DNA from 3 places in the Pseudomonas donghuensis genome. Region 2 is predicted to be linked to each of the others. Evidence: riboswitches for the same ligand, from Rfam matches in the RefSeq annotation. Region 2 holds a riboswitch; each other region holds the start of a gene.
What was found. Region 2 has a riboswitch for cobalamin ahead of BV82_RS10945 (TonB-dependent receptor). Riboswitches for the same ligand answer to the same signal wherever they lie in the genome.

Region 1: it holds a riboswitch for cobalamin, as region 2 does, so the genes downstream of both, BV82_RS12990 (CbtB domain-containing protein) here and BV82_RS10945 (TonB-dependent receptor) in region 2, are expected to answer to the same signal.
Region 3: it holds a riboswitch for cobalamin, as region 2 does, so the genes downstream of both, cobO (cob(I)yrinic acid a,c-diamide adenosyltransferase) here and BV82_RS10945 (TonB-dependent receptor) in region 2, are expected to answer to the same signal.

The regions. Positions count from the first base shown of each region.
Region 1 is NZ_CP071706.1:2,787,203-2,789,459, reverse strand. It holds gene cobW (cobalamin biosynthesis protein CobW) at 1-562, opposite strand, end outside; cobalamin riboswitch at 659-856, opposite strand; cobalamin riboswitch at 916-1,144, shown strand; gene BV82_RS12990 (CbtB domain-containing protein) at 1,243-1,428, shown strand; gene BV82_RS12985 (CbtA family protein) at 1,441-2,133, shown strand; gene BV82_RS12980 (cobalamin biosynthesis protein) at 2,136-2,257, shown strand, end outside.
Region 2 is NZ_CP071706.1:2,362,780-2,365,036, forward strand. It holds gene BV82_RS10945 (TonB-dependent receptor) at 1-906, opposite strand, end outside; cobalamin riboswitch at 1,014-1,219, opposite strand; gene BV82_RS10950 (GNAT family N-acetyltransferase) at 1,335-1,892, opposite strand; gene BV82_RS10955 (carboxymuconolactone decarboxylase family protein) at 1,988-2,257, opposite strand, start outside.
Region 3 is NZ_CP071706.1:4,370,782-4,373,038, reverse strand. It holds gene BV82_RS20340 (hypothetical protein) at 11-589, opposite strand; cobalamin riboswitch at 738-960, shown strand; gene cobO (cob(I)yrinic acid a,c-diamide adenosyltransferase) at 1,125-1,736, shown strand; gene BV82_RS20330 (cobyrinic acid a,c-diamide synthase CobB) at 1,733-2,257, shown strand, end outside.

The DNA.
Region 1 (2,257 bases), 420 kb from region 2:
TGTTCAGCACCACCAGGTCGGCGCTGGCCAATTGGTCGGCGAACAGCTCATGCAACGGCGATTCATGGTCCAGGTTGGGGTCGAGCTTGCGCTGGGCATCGACCTGCTCCGGGTAGGCGGCAAAGGTGCCTGCGGCGACGGCCGGGCTGTCGACCACGGTGATCACCGCGTCGACGGTGCAGGCGTTGCGAATCTCCGGCCACTGGAAGGCTTGCACCAAGGGCTTGGGCAGGGCCAGGCCGCTGGTTTCGATGAGGATATGGTCCAGATCGCCACGGCGGGCCACCAGCTCGCGCATCACCGGGAAGAATTCTTCCTGCACGGTGCAGCACAGGCAGCCGTTGGCCAGCTCATAGACGCGGCCGTTGGCTTCTTCTTCGGTGCAGCCGATGCTGCACTGCTTGAGGATTTCGCCGTCGATGCCCAGTTCGCCAAACTCGTTGACGATCACCGCGATACGCCGCCCCTGGGCGTTGTCGAGCATATGCCGCAGCAGCGTGGTCTTGCCCGAGCCGAGGAAGCCGGTAACGATGGTGACGGGGAGTTTGGCCAGTGTTTTCATGTCGATGCCCTTGGCAGGATGGCGGGCATGCGGGACGAGCGCCAACGGTGTCACGCACCTGGCCTGTTCGCCACCGGATCACCCCGCCCGGTTGAATGTCGGAAACTGTCCGAGGTAGGTCTCCTGGCTTGCATTGCACCGGCGCCCGGGCCAGTCGAACGACGCCTTCCCGCAGGGTTGCAGTGGCTGTGTCGAACGCTTCAATGCTTACAGTTGCGGGGGCAGCCGCGGCTTGAACCGCGTTCCCGTCTTAGCTTCGGCCAGCGCCGAAGAACCTCGAAGCGGCTAGGCTACGCAGTGCCCGGTGAGCGGTCAACTGCTGTCACGATTGACGCCTGCCCGCGCCCGTGATTTGCTAACGCCATTCGTTTGGGTGCCCCTTGAGGGTGAAACTGGGAAACCGGTGCGTCATATGCTTCTTTATTGAGGTGCATGACAAGTCCGGTGCTGCCCCCGCAACGGTAAGTGAGAAAAGCGTCAGAACCACTGTGCCCGCTGTTTGGCATGGGAAGGTGACGCCTGTGGTGTGGCCACCTGCCCACCCTCACCAGCCCGGAGACCGGCCCAACGCTTGACTGAACAAACCCGCGGTGGGCGGGCGCTGTTGCAACCCCTGGGCGAACCTCGTGCAGGGGTTTGCTGCGCTTGCCTGTTGCCGACAACACCAAGAGGAAAGCGCCATGCGTACCAGTACCGCCATTAACCAAGCCGTTACCCCGTCAAGCCTCAGCCAACGCCTGCTGGTTGCTGTCGGCGCCTCGCTGCTGGGCCTGTGCCTGGTGTACTTCGCCGGTTTCTCGCACATCGAAGCGGTGCACAACGCTGCCCACGATACCCGCCACAGCGCTGCCTTCCCTTGCCACTGAGTGCTGCCCCCGATGATCAAGCGTATTGCCAGTACCGCAGGCTTTACCGGCCTGCTGGCCGCCCTGCTGCTGACCCTGCTGCAAAGCTTCTGGGTCGCGCCGCTGATTCTCCAGGCGGAAACCTATGAAAGCGCCGCGCCTGCGGTCGAGGCGCCCCATGAACATGCCGCCGGCACCGCCGAGCATCATCACGACAGTGAAGCCTGGTCGCCGCAAGACGGCTGGCAGCGTGTGCTGTCGACCACCGGCGGCAACCTGGTGGTGGCGGTTGGTTTCGCCCTGATCCTCGCCGCGCTCTACACCCTGCGCGCACCGAAGAGCGTAATCAGCGGCGCGCTCTGGGGCCTGGGCGGCTTTGCCGTGTTCTGCCTGGCGCCGACCCTGGGCCTGCCGCCGGAGCTGCCGGGCACCGCTGCCGCCGATCTGGCCCAGCGCCAGACCTGGTGGGTCGGCACCGCCGCCGCCACCGCCGTCGGTCTCGCCTTGATCGTGTTCGCCCACAACTGGCTGCTGAAGATAGTCGGCGCAGTGTTGCTGGTAATCCCGCATGTGCTTGGCGCGCCACAGCCCGAAGTCCACCAGATGCTCGCCCCAGAAGCCCTGGAAGCCGAGTTCAAGGTCGCCTCGCTGCTGACCAACGCCGCGTTCTGGCTGGCCCTGGGCCTGATCAGCGCCTGGCTGTATCGCCGTTCGAGCCAGCCCTGAGGATGCAGCTGTACCTCGGCCTGGGTTGCCGTCGCGGCTGCCCGGTCGACGCCCTGAGCGCCCTGCTCACGCGTACCCTGCTCGCCCATGACCTGCCGCCCGGCGCGGTCGTGGGCCTGGCCAG
Region 2 (2,257 bases):
AGTGTTAAAGCGGGTCCATTCGTCGTGGTAGTGCTGAGCCGAATCCTTGAGGTTGTAGTTTTTCTTGCCCAGGCTGTCGCGGTAATGGCCGTCGATCAGCGGCGTGCCGAAGTAGTTCATCGGCTCGGCGTCGCCGCGCTCGTGGGCGAGGGTGAAGCTCAGGTCGTCGCTGGCGTCGAAGCGCAGGGCGGCGCTCATGGCCAGGTTCTTCGAGTCGCCACGGTCGATCCAGCCGTTGCTTGCCTGGCGGTTGAGGGTCATCCGGTAGCTCAGCCGCTCGCTCAGCGAACCGCCGCTGTCCAGGCCCAGTTGCTGGCGATCGTAAGACCCGTAGCCCAGGCGCAGCTGGTTGCGGATCTCGCCGGCAAACGGCTTTTTCGCGATCACGTTGATCACCGCACCCGTGGCGCCTTCGCCGTACAGCACCGAGGCCGGGCCGCGGATCACGTCGATGCGCTCGACCATCCACGGGTCGACCGGGAAGCTCTGGGTGCCGGCGCCGGTGTACATCCGCGAACCGTCGAACAGGGTCATCACCGAGCCGTGACCGCTGAAGCCGCGGGCCGACAGCGCCGTGTTGCCGTTGCCCGGGGTGGCCACCGAGGTGATGCCCGGCGAACGGGTCACGGCGTCTTGCACGGTGAGGTTGTTACGTCCCTCGATGACCTCGCCTGCGAGGCTGCTGGTGCTGGCCGGGGTGTCCATGGCGCTGAGGTTCAGGCGCGAGCCGGTCGGCAGCGGGGTGGCCAGGCTGATGGTTTCGTTGTCACTGCTGCTGGTGATGGCCGTCGAGGGCAGGGCCAAGGTAGAAGGGCGGGTGTCATCGGCGAAAGCCGACACGCAGAAGGCCAGGCAGGGAGCCAGGGCATTGGCCGCCAGGGTGTGAAGCTTGGAGTTACGGGACATGTCGTTCCACAGTCAACAGGAAGAATGAATCCCGGAGGGAACAACGCACGGAGGAATGGCGCGCGCAGGCGAACGCCAACCGGCCTGCGCCCGCCCACCGCGGGGTTGCCAAACAAAAGCCTCAGGCCGGTCTCCGGGCTTGCGAGGGTCATGAAGGCCTTCACCTTCCCATGCCGGAGCACAGTGGTGTTTCGAAGGCTTCGCTCGCTTACCGTTGCGGGGGCAGCGCCGGACTAGTCATTGGCATGACGCACCGGCTTCCCGTTTCACCCTGCGCACGGCGGCGCAGGACACCTGAAACTGGCGCGCATCTGAACACTGAAAGCCTTTGCAGTCAACGGCTTGGGAATCTGAGCAGATCAGCCGGCAAGCCGGCTCCTGTAGGAGCGGGCTTGACCCGCGATGAGGCCAGCACAGTCAATACAGTTTCAACGCCCGCGCTTGCGCGAAACCACCGCCTCGATATTCTTGCGTCCGATCAGCACCGGCTGCTTCGGCTCCTCCAGCCACTTGTACATCACCAGGCTGTCCACCAGCCCCAGGCGCGCATGCCGGTAGGCCTTGGGCAAGCGCCCGACGATTGCAAAGCCAAGCTTCTGCCACAAGGCCACCGCCACCTCGTTGCTCGACACCACCGAGTTGAACTGCATGGCCAGAAAACCCAGCTCCCGCGCCAACTGTTGCGAATGCTCGCACATCAACCGGGCCACACCGCGCCCGCGGGCGGCATCGCAAACCATGTAGCCGCAATTGCTGACATGGTTGCTGGGGCCGGCGGCATTGGCCTTGAGGAAGTAGGAGCCGAGCAGCACGCCATCTTCTTCGGCCACCAGGGTCTGCAGCGGCGCGTCCAGCCACAGCTGGCGGGCTTGCTCCTGGCTCATGGCCGGGTCGAAGGCATAGGTTTCGCGGGCGCTGACAATGGCCTGGAAGGTCGGCCAGAAGCGCTCGAAGTCAGCGGCGGTCATGGGGCGGATGTGGATCATGGGGGTTCCTGAAAACGGTTCGCCTGCTAGCTTATGCGAAAATGCCAGGAAGTGGGTGAGGCGCGGCGTTGGCCGCGCACTCACTTGTGGGGAATTTACTGCTCGGCCTTGCCCACCGCATCCAGGGCCCGCGCCGAGTACACCAGCGCCGCCCCGGCATTCATCGCCACGGCCACGCCCAGGGCTTCGGCGATTTCCTCGCGGCTGGCGCCTTGCTTGACCGCCTGAGCCGAATGCACGGCGATGCAGCCGTCGCAGCGGGTAGTCACCGCCACGGCCAGGGAGATCAGCTCGCGGGTCTTGGCGTCCAGGTGGTTGGTCTTGGCTCCGGCGCCGCTGGCGGTCATGTAACCGTTGACCGTGTC
Region 3 (2,257 bases), 2.0 Mb from region 2:
GTTCCCCGCTTCAGGCCTGCTTGAGCAGCAGGGCGATGCCGGGGTAATACTGGCCGGCTTCGTTGTGCAGCTTGCGGTAAGCGTAGGGGAAGTACCAGGCGATGGCGCAGGCGTTGTGCTTTTGCAGGTCGTCGACCAGGTCCTGCAGCTCTTCGGGGCTGGCGTGCTGGCCGGCTTTCCAGGGGCTGGCGAACAGCGCGGCAACCTTGAGCTGGCTGGGCGCAGCGATCTGCCGGGCGGTGTAAACGGTCTCGGCCAGGGCGTTGTTCAAATCGAGCTTGGCAATCTTTGGCCAGCGCTGGCTGCCTTGCAGGTAGGCGGCTTCTTCGTGGTTGGCGATGTACAGGTCGCAGCGGCCTTCACGATCACCGTCCTCGCGCTGTTTCTTGCTCTGGTGCTGTTGCAGGGTCACCAGCTCGGCTTGCCAGGCGGCGGCCGAGAGCAGGCCGAGGTTGGCCTGGGCGCCGTGCCAGTAGGGCGCCTCGCCATCGCCGAGGGTCTGGTTGAAGCGGTCGATGCAATCAACCCAACGTTCCAGGGCGGGGCGCAGGAACTCCAGGCGCGCGTTATTGATGATCAGGCCTTGCATGCTGCTCTCCCTTATAGTTGTGATCGAGTACAGCCGAAGTTATGGCTATTTGATATCACTGAAGTCAGTGTTACACAAGATGACAAAGGCGCCATTGATCCAGGCCAGTTCAGCGCCTTTCATTGACGCTCCGGGTGCAACCCTCTAACCTTCGCGACTTGTTTCAGGTGCTCTGTGGGCTATGGCCTGGCAGGGTGAAACAGGGAAGCCGGTGGGCGTGCAAGGCGCGCGAATCCGGCGCTGCCCCCGCAACGGTAGGTGAGTCAAGGCCGCGCAGGGCCACTGGGTGTTCAACCCGGGAAGGCGCGCGGTCCCGGGTGTTCATGGCCCCGCTCACAAGCCCGGAGACCGGCCTGTAACAGCCAACGGCATCACGGAGGGTGATGCGCGGTTCCTCCGGCCTGTGCCGCAGCCCTGCGCGTTTTCCGTCTGCCATATCCATTCATCTGTCACGCCGTTTCCTTCGCGATCCTTGAGCAGCCACAGGCTGCCAGGCTCGTTGCGGGCCGGCCGACAGTGGTTTGCGGAGAACCTCATGACTGAATCCACCGAGCGCGACGAACGCCACCTGGCCCGTATGCAGCGCAAGAAGGCCGTCATCGACGAGCGCATCGCCAATTCGCCCAACGAATGCGGCCTGCTGCTGGTGCTCACCGGCAACGGCAAGGGCAAGAGCAGTTCGGCCTTCGGCATGCTTGCCCGGGCCATGGGCCACGGTATGCAGTGCGGTGTGGTGCAGTTCATCAAAGGCCGCAACAGCACCGGTGAGGAGCTGTTTTTCCGCCGTTTTCCCGAGCAGGTGCGCTACCACGTGATGGGCGAGGGCTTTACCTGGGAAACCCAGGACCGCCAGCGTGATATCGCCGCCGCCGAAGCCGCTTGGGCGGTGTCGCGGCAGATGCTCCAGGACCCGTCGATCGCCTTCGTGGTGCTCGATGAACTGAACATCGCCCTCAAGCACGGTTACCTCGATCTGGACCAGGTCCTCAGCGACCTGCAGGCGCGCCCGCCGATGCAGCACGTGATCGTCACCGGTCGTGCGGCCAAGGATGAAATGATCGAACTGGCCGACACCGTCACCGAAATGGGCATGATCAAGCACGCTTTCCAGGCCGGTATTCGCGCCCAGAAGGGCGTCGAACTATGAGTGACGCGCGCCATTGCCCGGCGGTATTGATTGCCGCACCGGCCTCCGGCCAGGGCAAGACCACAGTGACCGCCGCGCTGGCGCGCCTGCATCGCAACCAGGGGCGCAAGGTCCGGGTGTTCAAGTGCGGCCCGGATTTTCTCGACCCGATGATCCTTGAGCGCGCCAGCGGTGCGCCGGTGTATCAGCTTGACCTGTGGATGGTCGGCGAGCAGGAAAGCCGCCGGTTGTTGTGGGAAGCGGCGGCTGAGGCCGACCTGATCCTGATCGAAGGGGTCATGGGGTTGTTCGATGGCACGCCATCGAGCGCTGACCTGGCCCGTCATTTTGGCGTGCCGGTGCTGGCGGTGATCGATGGCACGGCCATGGCCCAGACGTTCGGCGCCCTGGCCCTGGGCCTGGCGCGCTATCAGCCGGACCTGCCGTTTGCCGGGGTACTGGCCAACCGCGTCGGTACCCTGCGCCATGCCCAGTTGCTCGAAGGCAGCCTGACCGAAGGCTTGCGCTGGTATGGCGGTCTG